One region of the Streptomyces sp. NPDC006385 genome, then DNA from elsewhere that is predicted to be linked to it. Evidence: riboswitches for the same ligand, from Rfam matches in the RefSeq annotation. Region 1 holds a riboswitch; each other region holds the start of a gene.

The links. A riboswitch is a leader RNA that binds a small molecule or an ion and turns the genes downstream of it on or off. The one in region 1 is predicted to bind cyclic di-AMP.
Positions count from the first base shown of each region.
Region 2: another riboswitch for cyclic di-AMP. It lies ahead of ABZ078_RS04680 (transglycosylase family protein); the one in region 1 lies ahead of ABZ078_RS14260 (M23 family metallopeptidase).
Region 3: another riboswitch for cyclic di-AMP. It lies ahead of ABZ078_RS17135 (M23 family metallopeptidase); the one in region 1 lies ahead of ABZ078_RS14260 (M23 family metallopeptidase).

Region 1 is NZ_JBEXQG010000014.1:141,104-150,916, forward strand. Features, by position in the region: gene ABZ078_RS14225 (VOC family protein) at 1-315, shown strand, start outside; gene ABZ078_RS14230 (thymidine kinase) at 368-1,015, opposite strand; gene ABZ078_RS14235 (nucleotide pyrophosphatase/phosphodiesterase family protein) at 1,061-2,254, opposite strand; gene ABZ078_RS14240 (DUF5998 family protein) at 2,254-2,850, opposite strand; gene ABZ078_RS14245 (GNAT family N-acetyltransferase) at 2,914-5,757, opposite strand; gene ABZ078_RS14250 (HPr family phosphocarrier protein) at 5,937-6,218, shown strand; gene ABZ078_RS14255 (GntR family transcriptional regulator) at 6,408-7,103, opposite strand; gene ABZ078_RS14260 (M23 family metallopeptidase) at 7,292-8,077, opposite strand; cyclic di-AMP (ydaO/yuaA leader) riboswitch at 8,090-8,254, opposite strand; gene ABZ078_RS14265 (pitrilysin family protein) at 8,502-9,813, opposite strand, start outside.
Region 2 is NZ_JBEXQG010000004.1:164,826-174,638, reverse strand. Features, by position in the region: gene eno (phosphopyruvate hydratase) at 1-132, opposite strand, end outside; gene ABZ078_RS04680 (transglycosylase family protein) at 516-1,199, opposite strand; cyclic di-AMP (ydaO/yuaA leader) riboswitch at 1,204-1,396, opposite strand; gene ABZ078_RS04675 (transglycosylase family protein) at 1,606-2,655, opposite strand; gene ABZ078_RS04670 (cytochrome P450) at 2,822-4,102, opposite strand; gene ABZ078_RS04665 (nucleoside triphosphate pyrophosphohydrolase) at 4,361-5,338, opposite strand; gene ABZ078_RS04660 (SurA N-terminal domain-containing protein) at 5,535-6,179, opposite strand; gene ABZ078_RS04655 (protein kinase) at 6,499-7,995, opposite strand; gene ABZ078_RS04650 (hypothetical protein) at 8,034-8,672, opposite strand; gene ABZ078_RS04645 (N-acetyltransferase) at 8,861-9,604, opposite strand; gene ABZ078_RS04640 (HNH endonuclease family protein) at 9,690-9,813, opposite strand, start outside.
Region 3 is NZ_JBEXQG010000018.1:139,878-149,690, forward strand. Features, by position in the region: gene ABZ078_RS17110 (S8 family serine peptidase) at 1-2,691, shown strand, start outside; gene ribA (GTP cyclohydrolase II) at 2,758-3,438, opposite strand; gene ABZ078_RS17120 (MarR family transcriptional regulator) at 3,571-4,086, opposite strand; gene ABZ078_RS17125 (dihydrofolate reductase family protein) at 4,156-5,289, shown strand; tRNA gene ABZ078_RS17130 (tRNA-Met) at 5,367-5,440, shown strand; cyclic di-AMP (ydaO/yuaA leader) riboswitch at 5,752-5,916, shown strand; gene ABZ078_RS17135 (M23 family metallopeptidase) at 5,928-6,950, shown strand; gene ABZ078_RS17140 (aldo/keto reductase) at 7,145-8,089, shown strand; gene ABZ078_RS17145 (PrsW family intramembrane metalloprotease) at 8,173-9,561, opposite strand; gene trmB (tRNA (guanosine(46)-N7)-methyltransferase TrmB) at 9,653-9,813, opposite strand, start outside.

The sequences.
Region 1 (9,813 bases):
GTCGCCAAGTTCTACCAGAGCGTGTTCGCCTACGAGGAGGAGCCGGAGGTCTGCGCCGACTCCGACCACGTCACCCTGCGCATCGACGGCCGCCCGGTCGCCGACATCCACGGCGTCGGCAACGCCCTGCCCCGCGACCGGGGCCCGCACTGGATGACGTACTTCGACGTCGCCGACACGGACGAGACGCTGGCCCGGATCGTCGAGCTCGGCGGCCATGTGCTCCGGCCGGCCGAGGACAGCGCCCATGGGCGCGTGGCAACGGTGTCGGACCCGGAGGGGGCCCGGTTCTCCCTGATCCAGACGCCGCGCTGACGGCGCCCGGTCCGAGCCGCCCTCGTGATCGGCTGCCGGACGCCTGCCCCGCTCAGACCGGCTGCACCGGCAGGACGTCGGGGGACAGCGCCGCCGCGCGGGCGCTGGCCGCCGTCATGCGGCGCCGGTGATGGCGGCGGCACAGCACCTCGTAGCCGACGGCGTCCGCCTGGTTCACATCGCCGACGACCACCTGGGCGCCCTCGACGACCATCTCGCCGCCTATCGTGCGGGCGTTGTGCGTGGCGCGGGCACCGCACCAGCACAGGGCCTCGACCTGCAGCACCTCGACCCGGTCGGCGAGTTCCACCAGGCGCTGGGAGCCGGGGAACAGCTTGCTGCGGAAGTCGGTCGTGATGCCGAAGGCGTAGACGTCCAGGCCCAGGTCGTCGACCACGCGCGCGAGTTGGTCGATCTGGTCCGGGGCGAGGAACTGGGCCTCGTCGGCGATGACGTAGTCCGCGCGGCCGCCCTGGGAGAGGTGGTCGACGAGGTACCCGTACAGGTCCGTCCCGTCCTCGACCTCGACCGCGTCCGTGACCAGGCCGAGCCGCGAGGACAGCTTGCCCTCGCCGGCGCGGTCGTCACGCGTGAAGATCATGCCCTGCAAGCCACGCGCCGAACGGTTGTGCTCGATCTGGAGAGCCAGCGTCGACTTCCCGCAGTCCATCGTTCCGGAGAAGAACACCAGCTCGGGCATGTCGAGTTGAGCACCTTTCGGCGGCGAGGAGGACTGAAGGAGGTGTCAGGAGCGTACTTCGAGCAGCGGGACCAACTGCTCGGCGGGGGTCATCGAACCGTGGTTGCCGACCATGGCCGACTCATTCGGCTCTCGCTCGGACGCGATGATCAGGACGTCGTCGCGCGCGGCCGCGACCACGTCCCCGATGCGGTCGTACACCCGTTCGTCGATCTGCGGCCCGAACCAGCCCGCCGCGACCGCCTCGTCCCGGGAGGCCACCCAGAACTGCTCGCCGAGCACCTCGCGCCAGCAGGTCAGGACGTCCTGCGCGGCGCCCGGCACCGCGTAGACGTGCCGCGCCCGGCCCTCGCCGCCGAGCAGGGCGACACCGGCGCGCAGCTCCCAGTCCTCGTCGAAGTCGATGCGGTGGTCTTCGTCGAAGGGCACGTCGATCATGCCGTGGTCGGCGGTGACGTAGAGCGCGCTGCGCGGCGGCAGTTGCTCGGCCAGGCGCTGGACGAGCCGGTCGACGTACATGAGCTGGCCGCGCCAGGTGTCCGAGTCGACGCCGAAGCGGTGGCCGGCGCCGTCCAGCTCGGCGTAGTAGGTGTACACCAAGGAACGGTCGCCCGCGGCCAGTTGCTCGGCCGCGAGGTCCATGCGTTCCTCACCGGTCAGCCGTCCGAGGAACGTTCCGCCGCTGAGCGCGACCTTGGTCAGCGGGGTGTTCTCGAAGGCGGGTGACGACACCTGGGCCGCGTGCACGCCCGCCCGATGTGCCAGCTCGAACACCGTGGGATACGGCTGCCAGACGCGCGGCGACGTCCACGGGTTCCAGCGCAGCTGGTTCATCAGCTCGCCGGTCTCGGGGTTGCGCACCGTGTAGCCGGGCAGGCCGTGCGCGCCCGGCGGCAGGCCCGTGCCGACCGAGGCGAGGGAGGTCGCGGTGGTCGCCGGGTAGCCGGCGGTGATCGGGCGCCCGGTGCCGCCGCGCGAGCTGCTCAGCAGCGAGGTCATGAACGGCGCGTCCTCGGGGTGCGCCCTGAGCTGCTGCCAGCCGAGGCCGTCGATGAGGAACACGCAGTTCCGGTCGGCGGCGGTCAGCTCCGGGATGGCGGCGGTCATGTTCGGTACGGCCATGCCCGCGGCCAGCGTGGGCAGCAGATCGGCGAGCGAGCCGCTGCCGTACTCGGGGAGCGGCGCGGACTCGACGGCGAGGGGCTCCGGATGCGGATCCCAGGCGGTGGACTGTGCCATCAGCGGGTGAGGTCCGCGGTCGCCTCGGAGAGCGCCTGGGCGAAGGCGAGCGCCTGGCGCACCGTCTCCGGGCCGTCACCGGCCTCGCTGACGCGCAGGCTGAGGTCGTCCGCCGTCGAACTGCCCGTGTAGCCGTGGTCGGCCTCGCAGTTGGGGTCGCCGCAGGCGGCGGGCTCCAGGTCGATGCGAGAGACGGCGCCCCAGCCGATGGTCAGCACGACCTCGCGGGGCAGGGTGCCCGGGGTGTACTGCTCGGGGTTGGCGACCACGCGGCTGACGACGACCGACGAGATCCGGTCGAGCTTCACGGACTCCGTGGACGTCGTGGCGTACGGCGTCGGGGAGGTGGTGTCGGCGGCCTGCTCGTCGGTGTGGCTGACGATGAAGCGGTTGCCGGTGAGGACGAGCACGGTCACGTGCCGCCGCACCTCGTTCTGGTCGAACGTCGTCTCCTGATGGACCAGGAACGACCGGATGGGCTCGCCGCCCACGGCGGCCTCCACCGCCTCGGCCACGAGGGCCGGGTAGTAGCCGCTGCGTTCGATCGCCGCACGCAGCCCCTGGGTCGTCGTACTGGTCTTGGCCATGACGTCCATCCTACGGGGGCGCACTGACTGCGAGGCACCGCTCACGGCAGTCCCTGTGCCGACTGTGCCGACTCAGTACACGGGGAGTGTCCGCGGGCCGAGATCGTCGCGGGCGGGGGGCGGGGCGAGGCGTACGGAGGCGCCGAGCACGCTCAGGCCGTGCGTGGCGACGACGACCGGTTCCAGGGTGACCGCGACGACCTCGGGATGGTCGTCGACGAGCCGCGAGACCCGCAGCAGCAGCTCCTCCAGGGCAGGGGTGTCGACGGGTGCGGAGCCGCGCCAGCCGAAGAGGAGCGGTGCGGTCCGGATCGAGCGGACGATCGAGGTCGCCTCGCGGTCGGTGACCGGGATCAGCCGGTGCGCCATGTCCCCGAGCAACTGCGAGGGGGCTCCGGCGAGCCCGAAGGACAGCACGGCACCGGCGGCCGGGTCGATCACGGCCCGTACGACGGTGTCGACGCCGCGCGGTGCCATCCGCTGCACGACCGGCCGCAGCTCCTCCGGCTTTCCGAACAGCGCGGTCAACTCGGCGTACGCCCGCCGCAGTTGCTCCTCGTCGGCGAGATCGAGCCGTACGCCGCCCAGGTCGGCGCGGTGCCGCAGGTGCGGGGCCGTGGCCTTGAGGGCGACGGGGTAGCCGAGGGCGCGGGCCGCGTCGGCGGCGGCTTCGGGGGTGGGCGCGTGCAGGGCGCGGTGCACATGGACGCCGTACTTCCCGAGCAGGTCACACGTCTCGTCGGTGCCGAGCGTGAGCCCCTGCCCGCGCGCGAGCAGCCCGTCGATCAGCCGGGCGGCCCCCTTCTCGTCGATGTCCTCGTACTCGGGCACCTTCCCGGGGTCGGCCGCCTCGCGGCGCCACTGGGAGTACTTGACGACTTCGGCGAGCGCCCGGACGGCACGCTCGGCGGCGGGGTAGGCGGGGATGAGGCGGGGGGTCTCGGAGGTGTCCGACTTGTCGGGCGGCGTCTCGGCCAGGAAGTCCAGGGGGCGGAAGGGGTGGGTCCGGCCTGTGGCGCCGGGTGCCGTCGTGCCCGCCTGTGGTGCGGTGCTGGCCGCCGCCGACAGTGCCTCCGCGAGTCCTCCGAGCTCCACGTGCACCACCAGCACCGGCTTGCCCGGCACCCGCTCGGCCGCCGACCTCAGCGCCTCCGCCAGCTCCGCGTCTCCGGGTGAGACCTCCCCGATGGCCGGAATCGCCGTCACCACCACCGCGTCGCAGGTGTCGTCCGCCAAGGCGCGCGCCAAGGCCGCCCGGAAGTCCTCCGCCGACGCCCCCGTCGTCAGATCCAGCGGCGGCAACGGCCGCAGCCCCTCGGACAGGCACGCGTCGTACGTCAGCAGCCCCAGCGACTCGGAGTTCCCCAGGATCGCCACCCGCGGCCCGGCCGGCAGTGGCTGCCGGGCGAGCAGCAGCCCCGCGTCCACCAGCTCGGTGATCGTGTCCACCCGGATCACGCCGGCCTGCCGCAGCAGCGCGGACACCGTGGCGTGCGGCAACCGCGTGGCCCGCACCGCGTGCCCCTGCGGCGCCGCGCCGCCGTGCCGCGCGCCCTGCACCACGACCAACGGCTTGGCAGCCGCCGTACGCCGGGCGAGGCGGGTGAACTTGCGTGGGTTGCCGATGGACTCCAGGTACATCAGGACGACGTCGGTGTCCGGGTCGTCGTACCAGTACTGGAGGACGTCGTTGCCGGACACGTCGGCCCGGTTGCCGGACGAGACGAAGGTCGACACGCCTGTGACGCCGGTGACCCCGCCGCCGCGTCGGTACAGCCGGGACAGCAGCGCGATCCCGATGGCACCGGACTGAGCGAACAGCCCGATCCGGCCCGGGCGGGGCATCTCGGGGGCCAGCGAGGCGTTCAGCCGTACGTCGGCCGAGGTGTTGATGATCCCGAAGGCGTTCGGGCCGATGATGCGCATGCCGTACGCGCGCGCGTGCCGGACGAGTGCGCGCTGGCGCTCGCGCCCGTCGGGCCCGCTCTCGGCGTACCCGGCGGAGACCACGACCAGCCCCTGCACGCCGTGCTCACCGCACTCGGTGACCACCTCGGGGACGTACTCGGCGGGCACGGCGACCACGGCGAGGTCGACCGGCCCGTCGATGTCCCGCACGGAGCGGTGGGCCGGCACCCCGTCGAGTTCCTTGAGGTCCTCCGGGAACGCCTTGTTCACGGCATACAGCCGCCCCGTGTACCCGGCGTCCTTGATATTGCCCAGGACGCTGCGGCCCACCCCGCCGGGCGTGCGGCCGGTGCCGATGACGGCGACGGAGCCGGGCACCAGCAGCCGCTGCACGGACCGCGCCTCGGCGCGCTGCTCGCGCGCGTACTGCACGGCGAGCGAGCGGTCCGTCGGCTCCAGGTCGAACTCCAGGCGTACGACGCCGTCCTCGAAGCTGCGCTTCTGGGTGTAGCCGGCGTCCGTGAACACCTTGATCATCTTGGTGTTGGCGGGCAGCACCTCCGCGGCGAACCGGCGGATCCCGCGCTCGCGCGCGACGGCGCCGATGTGCTCCAGCAGGGCGGAGGCGACGCCGCGCCCCTGGTGGGCGTCCTGGACCAGGAAGGCGACCTCGGCCTCGTCGGCGGGTGCCGACGCGGGCATTCCGTCGGCGCCGATCCGGTCGTAGCGTACGGTTGCGATGAACTCGCCGCCCACCGTGGCCGCGAGTCCCACCCGGTCCACAAAGTCGTGGTGCGTGAAGCGGTGGACGTCCTTGGCGGACAGTCGCGGGTAGGGCGCGAAGAAGCGGTAGTACTTCGACTCGTCCGACACCTGCTCGTAGAAGCTGACCAGGCGCTCGGCGTCATCAACGGTGATGGGGCGGATGCGCGCGGTGCCGCCGTCGCGCAGCACCACGTCGGCTTCCCAGTGGGCGGGGTACTCGTGCCGGTCCGACGAGGTCTGCATGGGCCCCAGAGTACGGCTCGCGTATGACAACGGCGCGAGGCAGTCTGTGGAGGACGTACGTCGGGTCGAGGCCGCGACCCGACGGTCACCGAAGGAGGGGCGTTCCGTCCCCTCCCGACGTGCTTCACGCGTGTGGGAAACTGGTCTAGACAACCCTGAACACCGAAGGGCAGCAACACATGGCTGAGCGCCGCGTCAACGTCGGCTGGGCCGAGGGCCTTCACGCCCGCCCCGCCTCCATCTTCGTCCGAGCCGCCACGGCCACAGGCGTCCCGGTGACGATCGCCAAGGCCGACGGCAACCCCGTCAACGCGGCCTCCATGCTGGCCGTTCTGGGCCTGGGCGCCCAGGGCGGCGAGGAGATCGTCCTCGCCTCCGACGCCGAGGGTGCGGACGCCGCCCTCGACCGTCTGGCGAAGCTGGTCTCCGAGGGCCTTGAGGAGCTTCCCGAGACGGTCTGAACGACCTGAGCGGGTCTTCGCAGCAAGCGGTGAAGCCGCGTCCGCCTTTCCGGCGGGCGCGGCTTCGCTGTTTCAGGGCAGGCGCCGCGTTTTCCAGGCGGGCACTTGAGAGAATTAATGGCACACCCGGAAAAGGGCAGCGGAAATTCCGCACCCCCGAATATCCCCCCTTTGTATACGGCGCTCCTGTTAATGTCGCAGACTCGGCATGTTTACGGGATGTTGCGAATTCCTCACACGCTCCCCGCGATCACCACCGGGACCGAACCGCAGCCGGTGCGCGGAGATGGCGCGCTCGGTGTGCAGCGCCGTGATCGACCGGGCGCGCTCGCCGTCACCGCGCGCCACGGCGTCCACGATCGCGCCGTGCTCGGTCCAGGACTCCACGGGATCGACCGGCGGCTCCACGGCGTACATCCAGGCGATCTTGTGGCGCAGCTGGGTCAGCGTCGAGGTCAGGGCGGGGCTGCCGGATGCCTGGGCCAGCGTCTCGTGGAACCAGCCGCCCAGGGAGCGCAGATCCTCGCTGTTCCCTCTCCTGGCCCGCTCCTGGCCAAGCCTGACCAGGCCGCGCAGCACCTTGAGATGGGCCTCGGTGCGCCGCTGGGCGGCCCGCGAGGCGCCGAGCGGCTCCAGCAGGGTGCGCATCTCCAGCAGGTCGGCGGCCTCCTGCTCGGTCGGTTCGGCGACGCACGCGCCCGCGTGCCGCCGGGTCACCACGAATCCCTCCGCCTCCAGGGTGCGCAGCGCCTCCCGCACGGGGACGCGGGAGACGCCGTAGCGGCGTGCGAGGAGTTCCTCGGTGAGCCGGCTGCCGCGCTCGTGGACACCGGCGACGATGTCGTCCCGGATCGCGGTGCATACCGAGTGCGCCGGAATACGCATGACCGACCTCCGCCTTAATCCCCGTGAAACGTCGACGAATGACGTGTGCTGAGTGACTCTATTGCAACCGGCCGGAATTTCCGACGGCGGGCCGGAATCCATGGATATTTTTTGGACAGCCGATCGTCACGGAAACGCCGAAAGCCCCGGCTCGGTGAGCCGGGGCTTCGGGGAGCGCGGTGGGACCGTCAGATGTCGACGCCGTGCGAGCGCAGGTAGGCGACGGGATCGATGTCGGATCCGTACTCCGCCGTGGTGCGGGCCTCGAAGTGCAGGTGCGGTCCGGTGACGTTGCCGGTGGCGCCGGACACGCCTATCTGCTGGCCCGGCGTGACCGTCTGCCCCACCGAGACCCCGATGGACGACAGGTGCCCGTACTGCGTGTACGTACCGTCGTTCATCTTGATCACGATGTTGTTGCCGTACGCCCCGCCCCAGCCGGCCTCCACGACCGTGCCGGAGCCGACCGCGTGCACGGGGGTGCCGCTGGCGGCGTGGAAGTCGACGCCGGTGTGGCTGCCGGAGGACCAGACGGCGCCGCCGGACTTGTAGCCGGTGGAGACGTACGAGCCGGAGATCGGGGCGACGTAGGACAGCAGGCGCTTGCGCTCGGCCTCGCGGGCGGCACGCTCCTTGGCCTCGCGCTCCTCCTTGGCCTTCTCCGCCGCCTTCTTGCGGGCGGCCTCCTCGGCCGCCTTCTTCGCGGCGGCGGCCTCCCTGGCCGCCTGCTCCTGCGCGTCGGCCTGGGCGTCGATCTGCTCGACGATCGAGTTGTCGACGGTGATGGCGGGGATGAGGCCGGTCTGCTCCGCGGCCGGTTCGGCCGCGAGCGCGGGGGCGGCCAGGGTGCCCATGACGCCGGTGGCGGTGAGTGCGGCGACGCCGGCCGCACGGGCGGTGGTGCGCTCGAACCGGCTGGGCCGACGGTGCTTGCCGGTGGGGCGGTTCTTCCCGGTGGCGCAGGTGAACGCCATGTAGTGGCTGGTCCTTTCCTTCCCTCTCGCCTACCGGGTTAGCTGACGGGTTCGGAGCAGGAAGGTCTCCTACGGATGCCCTCGCGGCTCGCGCGGGCGTCCGATTCACCCCAGGGACGTGAGTGGGTCCCCGGCTCCCCTGGCTCGCGCCGTACGGGGACTCGGCGATGGCTGTCCGGTGCCGCGGGTGCGGCGCACTGCCTGACGGACAGCCCGGAAGACGCTAAGCGGGACAACTTTCCATCCCCAAACCGATCGTGGCTTTTGTAGCGCATCCCACAGGGCAGACAGGCAACCTCTCCCGCAATTCGGGCATAAGGGGGCCCTGGTGACTGTGTCGTCACCAGGGCCCCCTACGCGCGCGGCCGCTGCCCGGCGCCGTTCCCGTCCTCTGCTCGACCTCTCCTCGGCCTCTGCTCGGCCTCTACTCGGCTGCCACGACGGTGACTTCGCCGATACCGAGGGCCTCGACCGGCTCCCGGATCTGCGCCGCGTCTCCCACGAGGATCGTCACCAGACGGTCCACCGGGAAGGCGCTCACGGCCGCGGCGGTGGCCTCGACGGTGCCGGTCGCGGCGAGCTGCCGGTACAGCGTCGCCTGGTAGTCGTCGGGCAGGTTCTGCTCGACCTGGTCGGCCAGCGTGCTCGCCACGGCGGCGGCGGTCTCGTACTTCAGCGGCGCCACCCCGACGAGGTTCTGCACGGCGAAGTCCCGCTCGGCGTCGGTGAGCCCCTCGGCGGCGACCCCGCGCAGGACCTTCCACAGGTCGTCCAGCGCCGGACCGGTGTTCGGGGTGTCGACGGAGCCGCTGATGGCGAGCATCGCCGCGCCCGTGCCGTCCGGGGCCGAGCGCAGGACTTGCGCGAAGGCGCGCACGCCGTAGGTGTAGCCCTTCTCCTCGCGCAGGACCTTGTCCAGGCGGGAGGTGAGGGTGCCGCCCAGGCAGTACGTGCCGAGCACCTGCGCCGGCCACACGCGGTCGTGCCGGTCGGGGCCGAGGCGGCCGATCAGCAGCTGGGTCTGGACCGCCCCGGGGCGGTCCACGATGACGACGCGGCCGGTGTCGTCGGCGGTCACCGCCGGGACGGGCCGGGTCTCGGCCGTGGAGCCGGTCCAGGCGCCGAGGGTGTCGCCGAGCAGGGCGTCGAGGTCGACGCCGGTGAGGTCGCCGACGACCACGGCGGTGGAGGTGGCGGGGCGCACGTGCCGCTCGTAGAAGGCGCGTACGGCCGAGGAGTCGATGCCGGCGACCGTGTCCTCGGTGCCCTGGCGCGGACGGGACATGCGCGAGGTCGCCGGGAACAGCTCCTTGGAGAGCTCCTTGGCGGCACGGCGCGAGGGGTTGGCCAGCTCGTGCGGGATCTCGTCGAGCCGGTTGCGGACCAGGCGCTCGACCTCGGCGTCGGCGAACGCGGGCGCCCGGAGCGCGTCGGCGAGCAGCGCCAGCGCCTTGGGCAGACGGGAGACCGGCACTTCGAGGCTGACGCGGACGCCGGGGTGGTCGGCGTAGGCGTCGAGCGTGGCGCCACAGCGCTCCAGCTCGGCGGCGAACTCCTCGGCGGTGTGCTTGTCGGTGCCCTCGGAGAAGGCGCGCGCCATGATCGTGGCGATGCCGTCGAGGCCCTTCGGCTCGGCGTCCAGGGGCGTGTCCAGGAGCACCTCGACGGCGACGACCTGCTGGCCGGGGCGGTGGCAGCGCAGGACCGTCAGGCCGTTGTCCAGCTCACCGCGCTCG
Region 2 (9,813 bases), on a different contig from region 1:
GCCGGTGGAGGCGCCGGACGGGACGGCGGCACGACCCGTGCTGCCGTCGTCGAGGCCGACCTCGACCTCGACCGTGGGATTGCCTCGGGAGTCCAGGATTTCCCGGGCTACGACGACGTCGATGGACGGCACGAGCATCTCCTTCTTGGGATGTGACGCGATGTGACGCTGGTGGTGCGCGGCACGTGGCCGTGCGCCTAGAGCCTAACCGCCTCCGGGACATCGGTCGGCGAGCGACCGTCCCGTGGACAGACTGACGGTACACATTGTTCCCGTGCGGAACAAAGAGGCTTCCGGATGACGAACAGAAAACGAATCCGGAACGAATCCGGAACGAATCCGGGTGGAAGAACGGGCGCAGAGAAAACCCCGCCCCGGTGCGTACGGGGGAACACGCACCGGGGCGGGGAGTCCGTGAGGACGGGGGCGGCGTCGCCCTCACGTGGTTCTCGCCATGAGGTCCACGGAGGGGAGGGCGCTCGGGTTCAGCCGCCGGCCCCGTACTGCTTCCCGGATTACTTCAGGTGCAGCTGCTGACCCGGGTAGATCAGGTTGGCGTCCTCGACGATGTCCTTGTTGAGCTGGAACAGCTTCTCCCAGCCGCCCTTGACGTCGCGCTCCTGCGCGATCGAGCTGAGGGTGTCGCCCTTGACGACCTTGTACTCGCCGTCGCCCTTCTTGACCTTCTTGCCGGTCGGGGTGGTGACGGTCTTCTTCTCGGCGGCCGGACGCTCGGCGGAGCGGGAGGCCGGCTGCTGCTCGGTGGAGCGCGTGGTGGCCTCGGAGCCCTGCGAGGAGTCGCTCGACGAGGAGCCGGAGTAGGCGGCGCTCGACAGGCCGGTGCCGCAGTGCGGCCAGGCACCCTTGCCCTGGCCCGCGAGGACCTTCTCGGCTATCTCGATCTGCTGGGCCTTGGTGGCCTGATCGGCGGTGGAGGCGTACTTGGTGCCGCCGTACGCGGCCCAGGTGGAGGCGGAGAACTGCAGACCGCCGTAGTAGCCGTTGCCGGTGTTGATCGCCCAGTTGCCGCCGGACTCGCACTGGGCGACGGCGTCCCACTCGGAGGCGGTGGCGGCCGAGGCGCTGCCGGCGGCCATCAGCGGGGCCGCGACGGCGGCGGCGCCGGTGACGCCGACGACGGCGATGGCGCGAGCGGCCTTGGACGGACGACGGTGCTTGCCCTTGCTGGAAAACAGCATGGAGAGATCCCCTCACCGACGCCTGCGAGGTGAGCTGTCGGGTTCGGGCCGGTTGAGTTGCCCGGCCGCGCACCGCTGGTGTCCGGTGCGCGACTTAACCCCTAGCCGACTCCGGCCGTGCGGCCCCGAAGGGCCTCAACTGCCGGACCCGGCGCTTACCTTGGGTCCCCCGCTCCTGCCTACGGCGCTTGACGCGACGACTGTTCCCGTACGGCCGCCGGCAGGATTCGGCGTGACGGCTGTCGGGGCTCGCTCTGGTGGCGAGCGGTCATGACCGTAGACACGCGATTCGCGGAATTTCAAAGACGATCAGGGCTTCTGAGATCTATCTCTCACTGCATCTAAAACGGACATTCAGGTGCGAATCATGACGCGAACTCCCGCAGTTTTTCGCCCCGTTCAGCCCTTATTCGGCGGGGACGTCCAGGGTCTGACCGGGGAAGATGTGGTTGGCGTCAGTACCGATGGCGTCCTTGTTCGCGTCGTACAGCGCACGCCACCCGCCGTCGAGGTCAAGGGAGTCGGCGATGGACGCGAGAGTGTCACCGGCACGGACGCTGTACGAGGCGTGGCGACCGCTCGACTTGGCGGTGCCGTCGACAGTCTCGCTCTCCTCGGCGCTGGCACCGCGGTGGCGCCCGGAACCGGCCGCTCCGCCGTCGAGCGCTCCGGTGTCGACCAGACTCCAGGAGCCCGCCTCCTGCTGCCAGTTGTCCTGATGGCCACTCTCGGGCGTCTCGGCGGGCGAGTCGTCGGGCGACTGCGCGGCCTCCACCTCGGGCGACTTTTCGGACTTCTTGGAACTGTCCGCCTCAGGGGACGAGGAAGGTGAAGAGGGAGAGTCTCCGGAGGAGTCGGACGAAACATCCGAGGAGCTGTCGGACGAGCCAGAAGAATTGAGCAAACCAGACGAATCATCCGAGTTTGACGAGTCCGTTGAGCCTGTCGAGCCCGTTGAGCCCGTCGAGCCCGATGAAGTGTCCGGATTCGACGAGTTGGATGAATCGAGCAATCCGGAGGATCCAGACACTTCGGACGGCGAGTCCTCCGCGACGCCCGTGTCGAGGTCGACGGAACCGGACTCCTGAGTGAGCCCGCTGAGCAGCCCGCAGGTGCGCCAGGCGCCGACGCCCTGGTCCGCCAGGATGTTCTGGGCCACGGAGATCTGCTGGGAGCGGCTCGCGAGGTCGGGGCTCGCGGCGTAGTCGAGACCGCCGTACTTGTCCCAGTCCTCCTGCGTCAGCTGAAGTCCGCCGTAGCGCCCGTTACCGGTGTCCGCGCTCCAGGATCCGCCACTCTCGCAGTCGGCCACCTTGTCCCAGACCGTGCCGTCGGCGGCGCTCGCGCCCGTGGCCCCGAGGAGCGGGATGGCGATGGCGGAGCCGGTCACTCCGGCCGCGACCAGAAGTGCCGGGGCCTGACGGGGGCGACGGTGACGACCGTTCCCGGAGAGCATGCAGGGGCCTTTCGCGAGACAGCAGTGACCGCGGCGCGTAAAGCCGGTGCGCCGTCGTTGATCCGTGAACGTATAGGCAGGCGATCACTTGTCACAAGTTAATGCCGCGCAGATCACGTGAAGATCACAGACATGAGCGCGTGTCACCTTTGCCAGACGGACGTACTCACTCAACTGGGCTGAACTTCACCGGCAGCGTGCGCAGTCCACGCATGATGAGGCCGCCCCGCCACCGCAACTCGGCCGGGTCCACCGCGAGTTGCAGATCCGGGAGCCGGGTGAGCAGCGTCGCGAGGGCGGTCTGGCCCTCCAGGCGGGCGAGCGGGGCGCCGAGGCAGTAGTGGATGCCGTGGCCGTAACCGAGGTGCTGGTTGTCGCGGCGGCCGAGGTCGAGGACGTCGGGGTCGGCGAACCGCTCCGGGTCACGGTCGGCGGCGGCCAGGACGACGAGGACGGGGTCGCCGGGTGCGATGTGCTGCCCGCCGATGGTGAGGGGCTCGGTGGCGAAGCGCCACGTGGCGAGTTCCACGGGGCCGTCGTAGCGGAGGAGTTCCTCCACTCCGGTCTCGAGGAGGGCGGTGTCGTGGGCGGTCAGGGACTCCTGGAGGCGGGCGCGCTGCTCGGGGTGGGTGAGCAGGGCGTAGGTGCCGTTGCCGATGAGATTGACGGTCGTCTCGAAGCCGGCGAACAGGAGGATGAAGGCCATGGCGGCGGCCTCGTTCTCGGTGAGGTGCTCGCCGTGGTCGGAGGCCCGGATGAGACCGGAGATGAGGTCCTCGCCGGGGGTGGGGGCGTCGGGGAGCGCCTCGCGCTTGCGGTGGATGAGCTCGGCGAGATAGCCGCGCATCTTCTTCACGGACCGCGCGACGCCGCCCCGGGGGCCGCCCTGGTGACGGATCATCATGCCCGCCCAGTCCCGGAAGTCGTCCTGGTCCTCGCGGGGGACGCCGAGCAGGTCGCAGATGGCGTAGATGGGCAGCGGGAAGGCGAACTCGTGGATCAGGTCGGCGCTGCCCTTTTCCGCGAACCCGTCGATCAGGCTGTCCGTGAGCTCCTGCACGCGCGGCGCGAACTCGGCGACACGGCGCGGGGTGAACGCCTTGCTGACCAGTCGGCGCAGTCGGGTGTGGTCCGGCGGGTCGATGTTGAGCAGATGCGTCATGAGCTCGGCCTTGCGCTCACCGGGGATGCCGGTCTTGCCCTTGGCGTGGGCCGGCTCGTCGTGGTGGGCCGGGTTCTTGGAGAGCCGGTTGTCGGCGAGCGTCTGCTTGGCATCGGCATACCGGGTGACCAGCCATGCCTCCACGCCGCTGGGGAGGCGGGTCCTGTGCACGGGCGCGTGGTCGCGGAGCCAGGCGTAGGCGGGATACGGGTCGGTCGCGAACTCCCAGGTGAAGAGGTCCGGGGGTTCGGGCGCGGTGCTGGTGGGGGCGGGCTGGTCGGTCACTCCTCGACGGTATCCGGAGCGTCGGTGGGGGCGCGGCCCCGAGGGTGGCCAGGAGGCGGGGGGTCGGGGTTGCCCTGTGGGGCTCGCGGCAGCGGCCTTGTCGAGGGCCACGCCCTGCCGGCCGCTCCACGATCGCACCGGCCGCCCCCTCGCCTCCGGCCCCGCCCGCTGCCAGGGCGGCACTCGGTGGCTACGCCAGCACTCGGTGGCTACGCCGGCACTCGGTGGCTACGCCGGCACTAATTGACTACGGGGGCGCTAAGCGGACATCCCCTCAGCAGCCCGCACGGCATCCCGGTAAGCCCGAGCGGCAACCCTCAGCGCCGCCTCCGGGTCCACCCCGGCCGCCTCCGCACGCACCGCCATCGCGAGCAGCTCGTAACCGATGCCCTCGCCTGTCGGCAGGTCCACCCGCAGTCCCGCCGTCCGCACCCGCGACGCCAGCTTCGCCGCGAGGGCGAGGCCCGGCTGGCCCAGGGGGATGCCCTCCGTCACCGACTCCCGCTGCTTCTCGACCGCCTTCGTGCGCAGCCAGTGCTCCTTGACCTCCTCAGGCGTCGTCGCCGTCTCGTCCCCGAAGACGTGGGGGTGGCGGTGGATGAGCTTGGTGACGATGCCGGCGGCGACGTCGTCGATGGAGAAGGGGGCGTCCGGGTCCTCCTCGGCTATGCGGGCGTGGAAGACGACCTGGAGCAGGACGTCACCCAGTTCCTCGCGGAGTTCGTCGCGGTCACCGTCCTCGATCGCCTCGACGAGTTCGTACGCCTCCTCGATGCCGTACTTCGCCAGGCCCTTGTGGGTCTGCTGGGAGGACCACGGGCACTCGGCGCGGATGCGGTCCATGACCTGGACGAGGTCGAGGAGGCGGGCGCCGGGCAGGTCGTAGGAGGCGGGGAGCAGTTCCAGTTCCGGCATGCTGACGCGTCCGGAACCGGCGAGGCGTGCCAGGCCGTCGGTGAGCGCCGGCTCGCCCTCGCCCGTGGCCACGACGACGACGGTGTGGCCGCCGGCGCACGCGGCGATGAGCTCCTCGGCGGTCGGGGCGGCCTCGTCGACCGCTATCCCTGCCTCGCGCAGATACGGCAGCTGCGGATGCGCGCCGTCCGCGCACAGCACACGGTCGGCGCCGTGCAGCGCCTGCCAGGCGGGCCAGGACAGCAGGCCGGGCGCGACACGGTGGCTGGTGGTGAGCAGGACGATGTGGCCGGGGGCGGCTTCGGGGCTGGTTGCGTTCACGATCCGAACGTAACCCACGACGCGGACGGACCCCCGAGTTATCCACAGGCCGGGTGGCTCCGCCGACGTCCCTGGTGGGGCCGACGACGTCCCTGGTGGGGCCGAGGTTGTCCCTGGTGGGGCCGAGGTTGTCCCTGGTGGGGCCGAGGTTGTCCCCCGGGGAGCGCCGGTGTCCCCCGGTCGGACCGCCGTACCGTTACATCGTCTGCTGCGTCCCCGTAGCCGTCACCTCGCGCACCCACGGCGTCTTCGCGTCGGCCCGGCTGTTCTTCTGGACGTCCCAGGTGCCGTACCGCGGGTTGAGGTCGATGTCGAGCTTCTTGGCCGCCTCGGTCAGGGCGTTCCAGAAGGCGGGCTTGCCGGTGTCGGTGCCGAGCTTTTCGGCGAGTTTCTGGGCCTCAAGCTGGAGGCGGAGGTTCTCGTCGAGGCGCTGCGGCGGGATGCCGTACTGCTGGAGCCAGGCCGCCTCCAGCGCCTTGGCGCCGCCGACCTGCTGTTCCAGGTCGGTGCGCATCCGCTGGAGCTCCTTGCGGGTGACGGTCACCCCGGCGTCCTGGGCGGCGCGGTGCAGCACCTCGTCGAGGACCATGGTGTGCAGGACGTCCCGGGGGAGGCTGCCGGACTTGGCGATGACCTGCGCGTACTGGGCGTCGTCCGGTACGGCCGCGCGCTGGGCGGCACGGACCTCGCTCACCCTGTTCTCGAGCTGTGCGACGGTGATGCGCTGGCCGCCGACGACGGCCGCCGCACCGGGATGCGCATCGTTCCCGCAGGCGGTGAGCAGCGGCGCCGCGGCGATCGCGGCGGAGAGAAGGAGCGCGGTGCGACGGCGGCGGTGCAAGGAGACCTCCCGAGGAGAGCTTGTGCGGCGGTGCACAAAGTCTTGCGGTGATCGATGGTAGGCAGTGGGCAAGCTCTGGCCAACCCATTCGACCAACGATTCATCAGGACTTCCGGCACCGCCGCGCCACCCGCACGGCCCTCAAGGTGAGCGAACGCCGTCCCGGAGCGGTCGGCGTCCCGGAGCGGTCGCCGGCGCGGAGCGGTCGGCGTCCCGGAGGCGTCGCCGCACCCACGCGCGCGTGTCTCAACGCGACCGGCCTCGACACACGGGCCTCGACACACGGGCCTCAATACGCGGGCCTCGACGCCACACATGCCTAGCCGCGCACCTGTCCCAGCCACTGCAGCGTCCGGCGCACCTCGGCCGCGAGCGGGTGGGCCGGGCCGTGCAGGCGTTCCACGTCGAGCAGCAGGCGGGCCAGGGTGTCGTGGGCGGCGGGGCGGTCGCCGAGCGCGAGCAGGAGGTGGCCGATGCGGCGGCGGACGTCGTGGGCGAGTTCGTGGTCGTTGCCGGAGACGTACTGGTTCTCGTAGTACGGCAGCAGCGCGCGGTACTCGGCGAGTGCGGCCGCCGGTTCGCCGAGCTGCTCCAGGCACTGGGCGGCGTCGTAGCGGAAGCGCAGGGACTGCGGGTCGGCCTGACCGGCCTCGGCGGCGCGTTCGTCGGCGAGCCGGCGCAGTTCGGGCAGCGCGCGCCGGTACTGGCCGTCGTCCATGAGCGTCGCCGCGTACTGCTTGCGCAGGGTGCGGACGACCGGGGAGTGCTCGCCGTGCTGTTCGGCGGCGGCGGGCAGGATCGCGCCGAGGATGTCGACGGCCTGGGTGATACGGCCCTCGCCGAGGAGGCGCTTGACTTCGTCGACGGCGCGCGCGACGTCCGGCTTCTCGTCGGCGGATGTGACGGGGGTGGCGGGGGCGGGCTGGGGCGCGGGGGTGCGGGCCCGGTCCGGCCAGGGAGCATGGGGGCGCAGGAAGGGGCGGGTGGGGTCGAGGGGCGCCCCGGTGGGCGTTCCGCGCGCGGGCAGGAGCAGCGCGAGGTGCTCGTACACCTCCTGCGCGGAGGCGGGGCGGTGCTGCGGGTCCTTGGCGAGCAGGCGCAGCACCAGGGCTTCGAGTGCCTCGGGGACCTCGGGGCGGATGCGGCGCACGGGCAGCGGTGGCTCGTACAGGTGCCGGTGCAGCACGCCGAGCGCCGTCGAGCCGGAGAACGGCACGTCGCCGCTGAGGAGTTCGTGCAGTACCACGCCGAGTGCGTACAGGTCGGTGTACGGGCCGACCGCGCCGCCCATCGCCTGCTCGGGGGCCATGTAGGCGGGCGAGCCGATGGGCGTGCCGGTGTGGGTGAGGCGGGTGGTGTCGGCGTCCATGACGGAGGCGACGCCGAGGTCGAGGACGGTGACCGTGCCGTCCTGCTTCACCATCACGTTGCGCGGCTTGAGGTCGCGGTGGACGATCGGCACGGCGTGCACGGCGCTCAGCACGGCGCACAGTTGCGCGGCGACCGCGACCGCCCACTGCCAGGGGTACGGGTCGTGTTCGGCGAGATGGGCGGAGAGGTCGACGCCGTCGACGTACTGCATGACGAGGAACAGCTCCTCGTCCTCGCTGCCCGCGTCGTGCACGGTGACGAGCCCGGGGTGGTCGACCTGGGCGGTCACCCGGCACTCGCGCAGGAACCGGCGGCGCAGCTCGTCCGCCTCCTGCCCGGCCACCTTGTCGGGGCGCAGCAGCTTCACGGCCACGCGCCGGTCGAGCCGCTGGTCGTACGCCGTCCAGACCTGGCCCATGCCGCCCTGTCCGATGAGCGTGGACAGTTCATAGCGGCCGGCGACGACACGTCCTGCCGCCACGGTCACCTTCCGCCCTCGGGGTTGCCGTCCTGCCGGCCGTCGTGCTGGCGCAGGTAGTCACTGAGCTCGTCGAGCTCGGCGCGCACCTGGTCGATGCGCGCGGGCGCGGGGCGCTGCGGGGGCGGTGGTACGGGGGTCCGGGACATCGGCGGCTGCGGTACCGGAGTCTGGGGAACCGGCGTCTGGGGTGTCGGCCGTGACTGCGGCACGGTCGTCGCGGTGTACGGCGACTGGGCCTGGGCCTGGGGATAGCCGTACGCCGGGGCCGGGGGCCGCTGCGTGGCGTAGCCGGGGAAGCGGAGCTGGTGGAAGTGGCGTATGTCGGCGGAGAGGTAGTACGCGATCGACGCCACGAGGCCGCCCATGACCAGGGCGAGGCCCGTCCAGCCGCCGGGGGTGTGGATCTCGTCGCCTGGTTCGGAACCCATCAGGTAGAGGCCGAGGAACTCCACCAGGATCGACGCCACGAACAGGCACCAGTCCAGCGCCCTGCGGGTCACGATGGCCAGGCGCAGCATCATCACCCACATCAGCAGGCCGAAGCTCAGCACCGAGAGCACGACGAAGAACACGCGCAGGAAGACCAGCCACCCCGTCGGCGGCGGCTCCTTCACCGGCTGCGTGTAGCCGTGGCCCTGCATGGCTGCTCCTGTTACCTGAGATGGGCGTGCGGGGTCGGCCCCCTGCCCGGTGCGGGACAACCTCGATCGTGCGATTGTCGCTTCGAGCGTATAGGTCGACACCGACAAACGGTCACCGGTTGTACCGAACCGTTGTCGTGCTGATCACTTCGTTGGACGGCGCAGGTGGCGGAGGGTCGGCTTCCGGCTCAGAGCGGGTGCCGCATCCACACGTTGGGCTCGACATACACCGCGTAGTCCCGCTCCGGCTCGCACCGCACCGGCACCAGCGCGCCGGGCACCTCGATGTCGCCCGCGGTGTCGAAGGGCAGGCCGGTCCAACTGCGCCACTGCTCCAGCGAGCCGGCGACGGTCATCGAGGCCGGGGCGATGGAGTCGACGGTGGCGCCGGCGCGGGCGTGGACGCGCAGCCAGGGATCGTGGGGCAGGCCGTCGGGGCGTACGCGACGGGCGTACTCCTCGATGGGAGTGTGCGGTTCGAGGTGTTTGGCGCTGGGGCGGACCGGCGCGACGACCTCGTGGAAGCCGTGGGCTCGGGCGTTGTCGCGCATCGCGGAGAGCATCCGCGCGGACAGCCCGCCGCCCTGGGCATGCGGGGCGATGACGACGGAGATGGCGCTTACCGTGTCGGGCCGGGTGCCGTTGCGCAGGTCGGCGAAGGCCCACACCAGCACCTCGTCCCAGCCCCGGACGGGCAGTCGGCCGCGGCCCTCGGCGGCGAGGGCGAAGGGCACGCTGTAGGCGTGGGCTACGACATCGCCCCGCTCGTCCTCGGCGAACAGCGCGTACTCCGGGAGTTCGCGGGGGATGCGCCCGTAGTGGGCGTTGCCCACCGGGTCCTGGACCGTGAACTCCGGCCAGGTGTCCGCCATGCCGACGACCCGGCCGAGCATCTCGGGGCGTTCGGCGAGGCTCGATACCTTCAGCTCCATGCCCGTCACCGTAGAGGCCGGGTGACCGCGCCCACCAGCCGATTCGGGCCCGCCGACCGGCACTCCGTCGCGTGCCCGGCCCGCCTCACCCTCCGCACTGGCGCAGCATCATCTCCTTGTCGGCGGCTGTGACCGGCAGTTCGTACTTCAGCGACACCTGGGCGAAGCGCACCGCGTACGAGCAGCGGATCCGCTTGTTCGGGGGCAGC
Region 3 (9,813 bases), on a different contig from region 1:
GACGGCCGCGGCGTGACCATCGGCGTCCTCGACACGGGCGTCGACCTCGCGAGCCCCGCGCTGCAGAAGACGACGACCGGTGAGCGCAAGATCGTCGACTGGGTGACCGCCACCGACCCGATCGTCGACGGCGACGGCACCTGGCGGGCGATGACCACCTCCGTCTCCGGGCCCTCCTTCACGTTCGCCGGCAAGACCTGGAAGGCCTCTGAGGGCACGTACCGGATCAGCACCTTCCGGGAGGCCGTCACCGCGCAGGGCAAGGTCACGGACGGCGACGCCGACGGTGACGTCAACCGCGACGGCGACACCACCGACGACTGGGGCGTGCTCTACGACCCGGCCGCCGGCACGGTGACCGTCGACGTGAACGACAACGGCGACTTCACCGACGACACCCCGATGAAGCCGTACAAGGACGGCCACCAGGTCGGCCACTTCGGCACCGACGACCCGGCCACGGACATCCCCGAGAGCCAGGACTTCGTCGTGGAGGTCCGCAAGGACGTTCCGATGGACCCGCTGGGCGGCGGCTGGGTCGGCAAGAAGGCCGACTTCGTCAACATCGGCCTCACCGCCGGTTCGCACGGCAGCCACGTCGCCGGCATCACCGCCGCCCACGGCCTGCTCGGCAGCAAGAACATGAACGGCGCCGCCCCCGGCGCGAAGATCGTCTCGTCCCGCGCCTGCGTCTTCGGCCCGGGCTGCTCCAGCGTCGCGCTGATCGAGGGCATGATCGACCTCGTCGTCAACCGCGGCGTCGACGTCGTCAACATGTCCATCGGCGGGCTGCCCCCGCTGAACGACGGCAACACCGCCCGCGCCGAGCTGTACACGCGCCTGATCGACACCTACGGCGTCCAGCTCGTCCTCTCCGGCGGCAACTCCGGCCCCGGAGCCAACACCATCGGCGACCCGGGCCTCGCCGACAAGGTCATCTCGGCCGGCGCGGGCGTCTCCAAGGAGACCTTCGCCGCCAACTACGGCACCGGCGTGCGCAACGAGTACCAACTGTTCAACTTCTCCTCGCGCGGCCCGCGTGAGGACGGCGGCTTCACGCCCACCGTCGTGGCCCCCGGCGCCGCGGTCAGCACCATCCCGGCCTGGATGCCCGGCGCTCCCATCGCCGAGGCGGGTTGGAAGCTGCCGGCCGGCTACGCCATGTACAACGGCACGTCGATGGCGGCCCCGCAGACCGCGGGCGCGAGCGCGCTGCTGCTGTCGGCCGCCAAGCGGAAGGGCATCGACCTGACGCCCGAGAGGCTGCGCACCGCGCTCACCTCGACGGCCAGGCACATCGAGGGACTCCAGGCGTACGAGGAGGGTGCCGGCCTCATCGACGTCGTCGACGCCTGGAAGGCGGTCAGGGCGGGCGCCACCGCCCACGACTACACCGTCAAGGCCCCGGTCGACACCGCGCTCGACCAGGCGCTGAAGACACCGGGCTTCGGCACCGGCGTCTACGACCGCGAGGGCGGCCTGAAGGCCGGGAAGAAGCGGACGTACGACGTCACCATCACCCGGACGTCCGGCCCCTCCGGCTCGCTCCCGCACACCCTGCGTCTGGCGAACAACAAGGCCGGCACCTTCTCCATCGTCGGCCCGCGCGTGGTGAACCTGCCGCTGAACAAGCCGGTGACCGTGAAGATCCAGGCCGCGCCGAAGCACGCGGGCATCAAGAGCGCGATCCTCCAGGCCGACGACCCGAGGACGGTGGGCGTCGACAAGCAGATCCTCAACACCGTCGTCGTCTCCACGCCGGTGGACCACACCTTCACCGCCTCGGGCTCGGTGGAGCGCAACAGCTTCAGGTCGTACTTCGTCACCGTCCCCGAGGGCGCGAAGTCGCTCCAGGTGGCGCTCGGCGGCCTGAAGGAGGGCAGCCGGACGGTGTTCAGCGCCATCAACCCGTACGGCGTCCCGGCCACCGACAGCGATGCGAACACAACGGACATCGCCTCCTACGAGGACCCGGTGCCCGGCGTCTGGGAGATCGAGGTCGACGCGCGCCGTACGTCGGCGCTGCTGGACAACCCGTTCAAGCTCGACGCCACCGTGTACGGCGCGTCCTTCGACCCGGCGGCCGTCACCGTGCCCGAGGCGAAGGTCGGCACCCCGGTCGACGCCTCCTGGACGGTGACGAACAAGCTGGCGGCCGTCGAGGGCACCCTGAAGGGCGGCGCGCTCGGCTCGTCGACGACCGCGCGGCCGACCATCAAGAACGGTGAGACGCACACCACCACCCTTGAGGTGCCCGAGGGCACCACGTCGCTGGACGTCGCCATCGGCGGCGTCTCCGACGCGGCCTCCGACCTCGACCTGACGGTGTACGACGCCCAGGGCAAGGTCGTCGCCCAGTCGGCGGACGGCGACTCCGACGAGTCCGTCTCCGTGGCGAACCCGGCCGCCGGTAGGTACACCGTCGAGGTGGACGGCTTCGAGGTGCCGTCCGGTTCAACCGCGTACGACTACCGGGACGTGTTCTTCTCCTCCGCGCTCGGCAAGGTCACCGTCGACGAGTCGACGCCGGTGAAGCTCGGCACGGGCGCCACGGCGAAGGTGTCGGCGCAGGTCACGGTCGCGAAGGCCGTGGGCGAGGGCCGCGCGCTCGTCGGTGAGGTACGGCTGGTGAACACCCGCGGGACGACCGCGGGTGTGGGCGGGGTGACGATCGAGAAGGTCACTCCGTAGTCGTCACACACGGCTGAGGGGCGGGTGTCCGGTGTCGGACGCCCGCCCCTTCGTCATGCCGCCCGCTCAGCCCGCGGTCAGCTCCGCCAGTTCCCCCCGTTCCGCCAGTTCCCCCCGTTCCTCCAGATCCCCCAGGGGCAGCGTGTGCTGGGTCTGCAGGACCTTCGCGCGCAGATAGCGGACGTTGTCCGGGGTGGCGAAGACGCCGGTGGGGACGCGGCCCCGCACCGCGACGCCGAGGGCGCGCAACTGGTCGGCCTTGTCGGGGTTGTTGGAGAGCAGATCCAGCTCGCCGATGCCGAGGGCGGTGAGCATCTGGGCCGCCGCCGTGTAGTCGCGGGCGTCCTCGGGCAGGCCCAGGGCGGCGTTCGCGGCGTAGGTGTCCAGGCCCTGGTCCTGGAGGGCGTACGCGTCGAGCTTGTTGTAGAGACCGATGCCCCGGCCCTCCTGGCGCAGGTACAGCAGCACGCCGCCGCGCTCCGCGATGCGCTCGACGGCCTCGCGCAGTTGGGGGCCGCAGTCGCAGCGGGCCGAACCGAACACGTCGCCGGTCAGGCACTCGGAGTGCAGACGGACCAGCGGGGTGGTGCCCGGGGCCGGGTCGCCGAGGACGACGGCCACGTGCTCCTGGCCGTCGGCCAGGCCGTGGAAGGTGACCACCTCGGCGTCGACGCGGTAACCGTCGTGGAAGCGCAGCGGGACCCGGACGCGGGCGCGCTGGGTGGCGGCGGCGGTGAAGTCGGGCATGCGGGTTCTCCGGGTTCCGTACGTGGGTCTTCTGCTTCAGATTTGAAGCAGCTCCTCGGTCCTGGACCCTACCCCATGCTTGAAATTTGAAGCAATAGCGGTGTGGCGCACATCATGACAGCGAGGTGTGCCTCACGAACACGGCTTGGTGGAGCGCCGCCGCCAGGGCACCTCGTCCGGGGTGGCGTGCGCGCTGTCCCCCTGGAACCCCTCGCCGACCGCCGTGAAGATCTCCTCCAGCTGGCCGACCTGCTCCGGGGTCAGCCGGTCGAACAGCAGCGACCGCACGGTCTCGACATGACCGGGCGCCGCCCGCTGCAGGACCCGCATGCCCTCGCCGGTGAGCGTCGCGATGCTGCCGCGCTTGTCCCAGCGGCAGTCCTCGCGTCGCACCAGCCCGTCCTTCTCCAGGCGGGAGACGGCGTACGTCAGCCGGCTGCGGGTGATCTTCAGCCGCTCCGCGAGATCGGTCATCCGAAGCCGGCGCTCCGGGGACTCGGACAGGGTGGCGAGGATGGAGTAATACAGATGGGGCATGCCGGCTTCCTGCTGGAGCTGCCGGTCCAGCGCGTCCTCCACGAGCGCGGCGGCGGCGATGTACGCGCGCCAGGCGCGCTGCTCCTCGGACGTGAGCCAGCGAGTCGTCATGCGACCAGTGTAGGTTTGTTTCAAACTTGAACCAAGCCCGAGACCGTTTCCGAGCCGGAGAGCGCGCCGATGCCGTCGTACCCCTACGTCCTGCTGTCCGCCGCCGTCTCCCTGGACGGCTACCTCGACGACACCACCCCCGAGCGGCTGCTGCTCTCCAGCCCCGCCGACTTCGACCGGGTCGACGAGGTACGGGCGTCCGTCGACGCGATCCTCATCGGCGCGGGCACGATCCGGGCGGACAACCCGCGGCTGCTGGTGAACTCGGCCGAGCGGCGGGCGGCACGGGTGGCGGCGGGCAAACCGGAGTATCCGCTGAAGGTCACGGTCAGCGCCTCCGGCGAGCTGGATGCGACGGCGAACTTCTGGCACACGGGCGGCGAGAAGGTCGTCTACACGACGGAGAAGGGCGCTCAGCGGCTGCGGCGGGCGCCGGTCGCGGCGGACGTGGTCGCGCTGGGCGCGGAGCTGGACTGGCGGGGCCTGCTGGAGCACCTGCGTGAGGTGCGCGGCGTCGAGCGCCTGATGGTGGAGGGCGGCGGCACGATCCACACGCAGCTGCTCCAGCAGGGGCTGGCGGACGAGCTGCAGCTGGTGCTGGCGCCGCTGTTCGTGGGGGACCCGGACGCGCCGCGCCTGTTCGGCCCGGGCGGATACCAGGGCGGGCGGCTACGGCTGCTGGAGACGCGGCGGATCGAGGACGTCGTGCTGATGCGCTACGAGCCGACGGCGCCCGGCGTCGGTGTCCTCCCCGCCGCGACCGACCGGCACTGGCTGGCGCTGGCGTGCGACCTGGCGGCGCAGTGCCCGCCGTCGCGGACGGCGTTCAGTGTCGGGGCGGTGGTGGTGGCGGCCGACGGGACCGAGCTGGCGCGGGGGCACTCCCGGGAGGGCGGCGATCCCGTGGTGCACGCGGAGGAGGCGGCGCTCGCGAAGATCGACGCCGGTGATCCGAGGCTGGCGGCCGCGACGGTGTACAGCAGCCTGGAGCCGTGCACGCGGCGTGCGTCGCGCCCCCTGCCCTGTGCGCGGTTGATCCTCGATGCGGGGGTGCGCAGGGTGGTGACGGCCTGGCGGGAGCCGGACACGTTCGTGGCGGGGGCCGACGGGAGCGGGGTGCTGGCGGGGGAGGGCGTGGACGTCGTGGTCGTGCCGGAGTTCGAGGGGCGGGCCAAGGCGCCGAACCGGCATCTGCTGCCGTGACGGGGCGCCCATCAGGAGGGGGGCGCGGAAAGGCGTGTGCTTCGGGTCCCGCGGATGGCGTACTATGGACTCATCGACGCGGGGTGGAGCAGCTCGGTAGCTCGCTGGGCTCATAACCCAGAGGTCGCAGGTTCAAATCCTGTCCCCGCTACTGAAGGCTCAGGGCCGGAACTGATCAAGTTCCGGCCCTGAGTGTTTTTCTGGCCTCATCGCCGTACGGCGCCCTTGACCGCCGTCACCAACCGTGATCGGGCGACCGCCCTCCGCATAACAACTGACATACTGTCAATCATTGTGCGACTCCTGAGCCTTGGCCAACTCGCCCGATTTGGGCCGCTCATGACCCGTAAGTCCACCCGAAAAACGTTAACGATCAAGCGGAACAGCTTGGAATCCGCACCCCCCGTCTATTAACGTTCGATAACGCAGCGCGGTCGTCCCAGCCGTCACAAGAGGCGGCTCCGTGCGCACGCGCCGAATCCCGTACCGCGTACGGGAACCGGGGAACCACCACCCTGGGGTGAATCGCGCTGAAGCCGCCGTGGACTCACGGTCGGTATACGCGCGTAGGAGACCTTCCTGCTCCGAACCCGTCAGCTAACCCGGTAGGCGAGAAGGAAGGAAAGGAGTACGCCCACGTGGCGTCCAACAGGCCTGCTACGCAAGCCCCGTTCGTGCCGAGCCAGCGCAGCACCGACACCTTCGGCTACGACCGTGACCGCACCGACGAGGGCCCGTTCGAGGAGTGGAACCCCACCGCGGACACCATTCGCCCCGTACGCGGCAGGCATCGCGTCTCCAAGCAGCGCGGCGGGGGACTCGCCCGCAGCTCCACGGTTCTCGGCGTCGGCGTCATAGCCGCCGTCGGCGCGGGCGGCATGGCCACCGCGCAGAGCGGCAAGCCGCCGGTCGCCATCACCATCCCGGACCTGCCCCTCATATCCGACGGCGACTCCTCCGCCGAGGACGCCGGCACCGCGCTGAGCACCATGGGCGCGACGACCGAGGAGACCACCCAGGGCACCGGCGACGCCGGTGAGGCGCTGCGGGCCCGGATCATCGCCCAGGTCGAGCAGCAGCAGGAGCAGATCGAGAGCAAGGCCGCCGCCGAAGCGGTCGCCGCCGCCGAGAAGGAGGCCGCCGCCGCGGCCGCCAAGGCGGAGAAGGAGGCCAAGGCCAAGGCCGCCGCCGAGAAGGCCAAGGCCGAGGAGGAAGCCCGCAAGAAGGCCGAGGCCGAGCGCCTCGCTGAGCTGGCCAAGCAGTACACGCTGCCGACCTCCTCGTACACCATCACCTCGACCTTCGGGCAGGCCGGCGCCTACTGGTCCTCCGGCTACCACACCGGCCTCGACTTCGCCGCGCCCACCGGCACCCTGATCAAGGCGGTGCACTCCGGCACCATCACCTTCGCCGGCTGGGACGGGTCGTACGGCTACAAGACGGTCCTCACCCTCGACGACGGCACCGAGATCTGGTACGCGCACCAGTCGTCGATCAGCGTGAGCGTCGGCCAGAAGGTCAACACGGGCGACGTCATCGGCCGCGTGGGCGCCACCGGCAACGTGACCGGCGCCCACCTCCACCTCGAAGTGCACACCGGCGGCAGCGCGAGCGGCATCGACCCGCTGGCATGGCTGCGCGGCAAGGGTCTCACGCCCTGACATCTGGCGGCCCTTGAGGCCCTCCACGGCAGATCCCCCGGTGGCCCTGACGACGACCCCCCGACGTCAGGGCTGCCGGTTTTCCTTTTTCCTGGTGCGGGCAACCCGATGGGCGCGCACGGGCGCGCAGTGTTCACGGGAACTTTGTCGCCGCCGCGGAATGGGCCGCTGCCGCACGGCAGTTGACGTAGAGCATGACTTCTCTGCGCAAGCTCGGCTCCTCCGACCTCGAGGTCTTCCCGCTCTCCCTCGGCGGCAACGTCTTCGGCTGGACCGCCGACGAGACCCAGTCCTTCGCCGTGCTCGACGCCTACGCGGCGGCGGGCGGCAACTTCATCGACACGGCCGACTCGTACTCGGCGTGGGTCGAGGGCAACGTGGGCGGCGAGTCCGAGACCATCATCGGCAACTGGCTGAAGGCACGCGGCAACCGGGACGACGTCGTGATCGCCACGAAGGTCAGCCAGCACCCCGACTTCCAGGGCCTGAGCGCGGCCACCATCAAGGCGGCCGCCGACGCCTCCCTGCGCCGCCTCGGCACCGACCGCATCGACCTCTACTACACCCACTTCGACAAGCCGGAAGTGCCGGTCGAGGAGATCATCGGCGCGCTGGACGAACTGGTGAAGGCGGGCAAGGTACGGCACATCGCCGCGTCCAACATCTCCGCCGAGCGGCTGAAGGCGTCCCTGGACTTCTCCGACCGCGAGGGCCTCGCCCGGTACGTGGCCCTGCAACCCCACTACAACCTGGTCTCCCGCGACACCTACGAGGGCGAACTCCAGGAGCTCGCCGAGCGGGAGGGCCTGGCGGCGGTCCCGTACTACGCCCTGGCGTCCGGCTTCCTCACGGGCAAGTACCGCGCCGGTACGACGGTGGGCAGCCCGCGCGCCGAGGGCGCCGCCAGGCACCTTCGGACGGAGCGGGGACGCCGGGTGCTCGACACCCTGGACGAGATCGCCCGCGCCCACGGGGCGCCGGTGGCCACGACGGCCCTGGCCTGGCTGGCGGCGCAGCCGACGGTGACGGCCCCGATCGCCTCGGCACGGACGGTGGAGCAGCTCCCGGCGCTGGTGGGCGTGGGGGAGCTGAGGCTGACGGACGAGGAACTGGCGAGGCTGACGGAGGCGTCGGCCTGACCGACCCCTTCTCTCCCGCCGTAACGGCGATCAGCCACGACGGCGCGGACCGGCGGTGCCCGACCACGCACGCCCCACAGCGATCACGTCCGATAGGGGTTGTACGCGGGGTACGGCGCCGCCGACCCGTACCCGTGCCCGTACCCGGCCCCGTGGACCGGCCCGTACGGCTGCCCCTGACCCGGAGCCGGCGCCCCGTGCCCATACCCGTGCCCATACCCGTACCCGTACCCGTGCGCCGGCCAGGCCTGCGCGGCGGCGACCGCATGCTCCAGCGCCGGCCGCGCGACGTCCCGCCGGCGCCACAGCTCGTGCAGCAACTCCCGTTCCCGTACGACGAAGTCGGCGCCGGCCCGCCCGCGGCGCCCACGGTGCCGCAGGAACGCCAGTGACGTGGCGTACGCCTCGTACCGGGCCACCTCCCGGGCCGCCACCCGCCCCCCACGGTGCCGCGCGTACTGCCGGGCCACCCGCCGAGCCCGCATGGAGCCGAGCGCGAACGGCTCACTCGGGGCCAGCCACCCGGCGACGACGTAGGCGGGCAGTTCCTCCCGCACGGTCCTCAGCTCGCGCTGCCGGGTCCAGATCACCAGCCAGGTCAGGAGCCCGAACGCGGGCACCATGAAGGCCGCGTACACGGCGAAGAACCCGTACTCGCCGAAGGTCGACGAGCCGTTCCACATGGCGTGCATGCCCATGGCGAGCAGGAGCCCGAGGAGGGGCAGGAGGACGCGGCGCAGGTGCTGCCGCTCGCCCGAGAGCGCGGCGATGCCGAAGCCGATGCCGGTGAGGACGGTGAAGAGCGGATGCGCGAAGGGCGACATGATGACGCGGACGAAGAAGGTCGCCGCCGTGACGGAGGCGATGCCGCTGTCGCCGGTGAGCTGGTCGGTGCCGAAGGCGGTGCCGAGGTAGAGGATGTTCTCGGTGAAGGCGAAGCCGGTGGCCGTGACCCCGGCTATCACCACGCCGTCGACGATCCCGGTGAAGTCCTGTCTGCGGAAGAGGAAGACGAGCAGGACGGCCGCCGCCTTGGCCGTCTCCTCCACGACGGGCGCTATGACGGTCGCGCCGAGGGTGTCCGCGTGCGACGGATCGGCCGTCGCGGTCGCTATCCACGCGGTCGCGAAGCTGTTGGCGACGATCGCTATCAGCGCCGCCGCGCAGGCGCCCCAGGCGAAGGAGAACACCAGATTGCGCCAGGGCCCCGGCTCGACCCGGTCCAGCCAGCGGAAGGACGCGACGAGCAGCGGCACCGGCAGGACGGCGAGCCCGAGCCCGACCAGGAACCCCTCGGTGCCGGTCTGCTCCCGCACCAGGGCGAGGATGACCAGCCCGGAGAGCGCCAGCAGGGTGCTGAGCGCGCCGTAACGCACCCATCGCTTCTGCCACCAGTGCGCGTGCCGCAGTGCGCCGCCGGCGGGACCGGCGGGACCGGTGGGATGCGTCGGGTACGGGGGACAGGTGGCCACGGCATCGACCCTAACGAGACAGGGGCGCCGCCCGCAGCAGCGCGAGGGGTTCGGGCGCCGGTGGGGTTCTGTCGGTGCTGCTCGGTGCTGCCTACCGCTGTACGCGGCGGAAGAGCAGGTCGTTCACCACATGACCCTTGTCCAGTCCCTGCCCCTCGAAACGGGTCAGCGGCCGGAACTGTGGACGGGGCGCGAAACCGCCGTCGGCCTGGGTGTTCTCGAAGTCGGGGTGCGCGGTCAGAACTTCGAGCA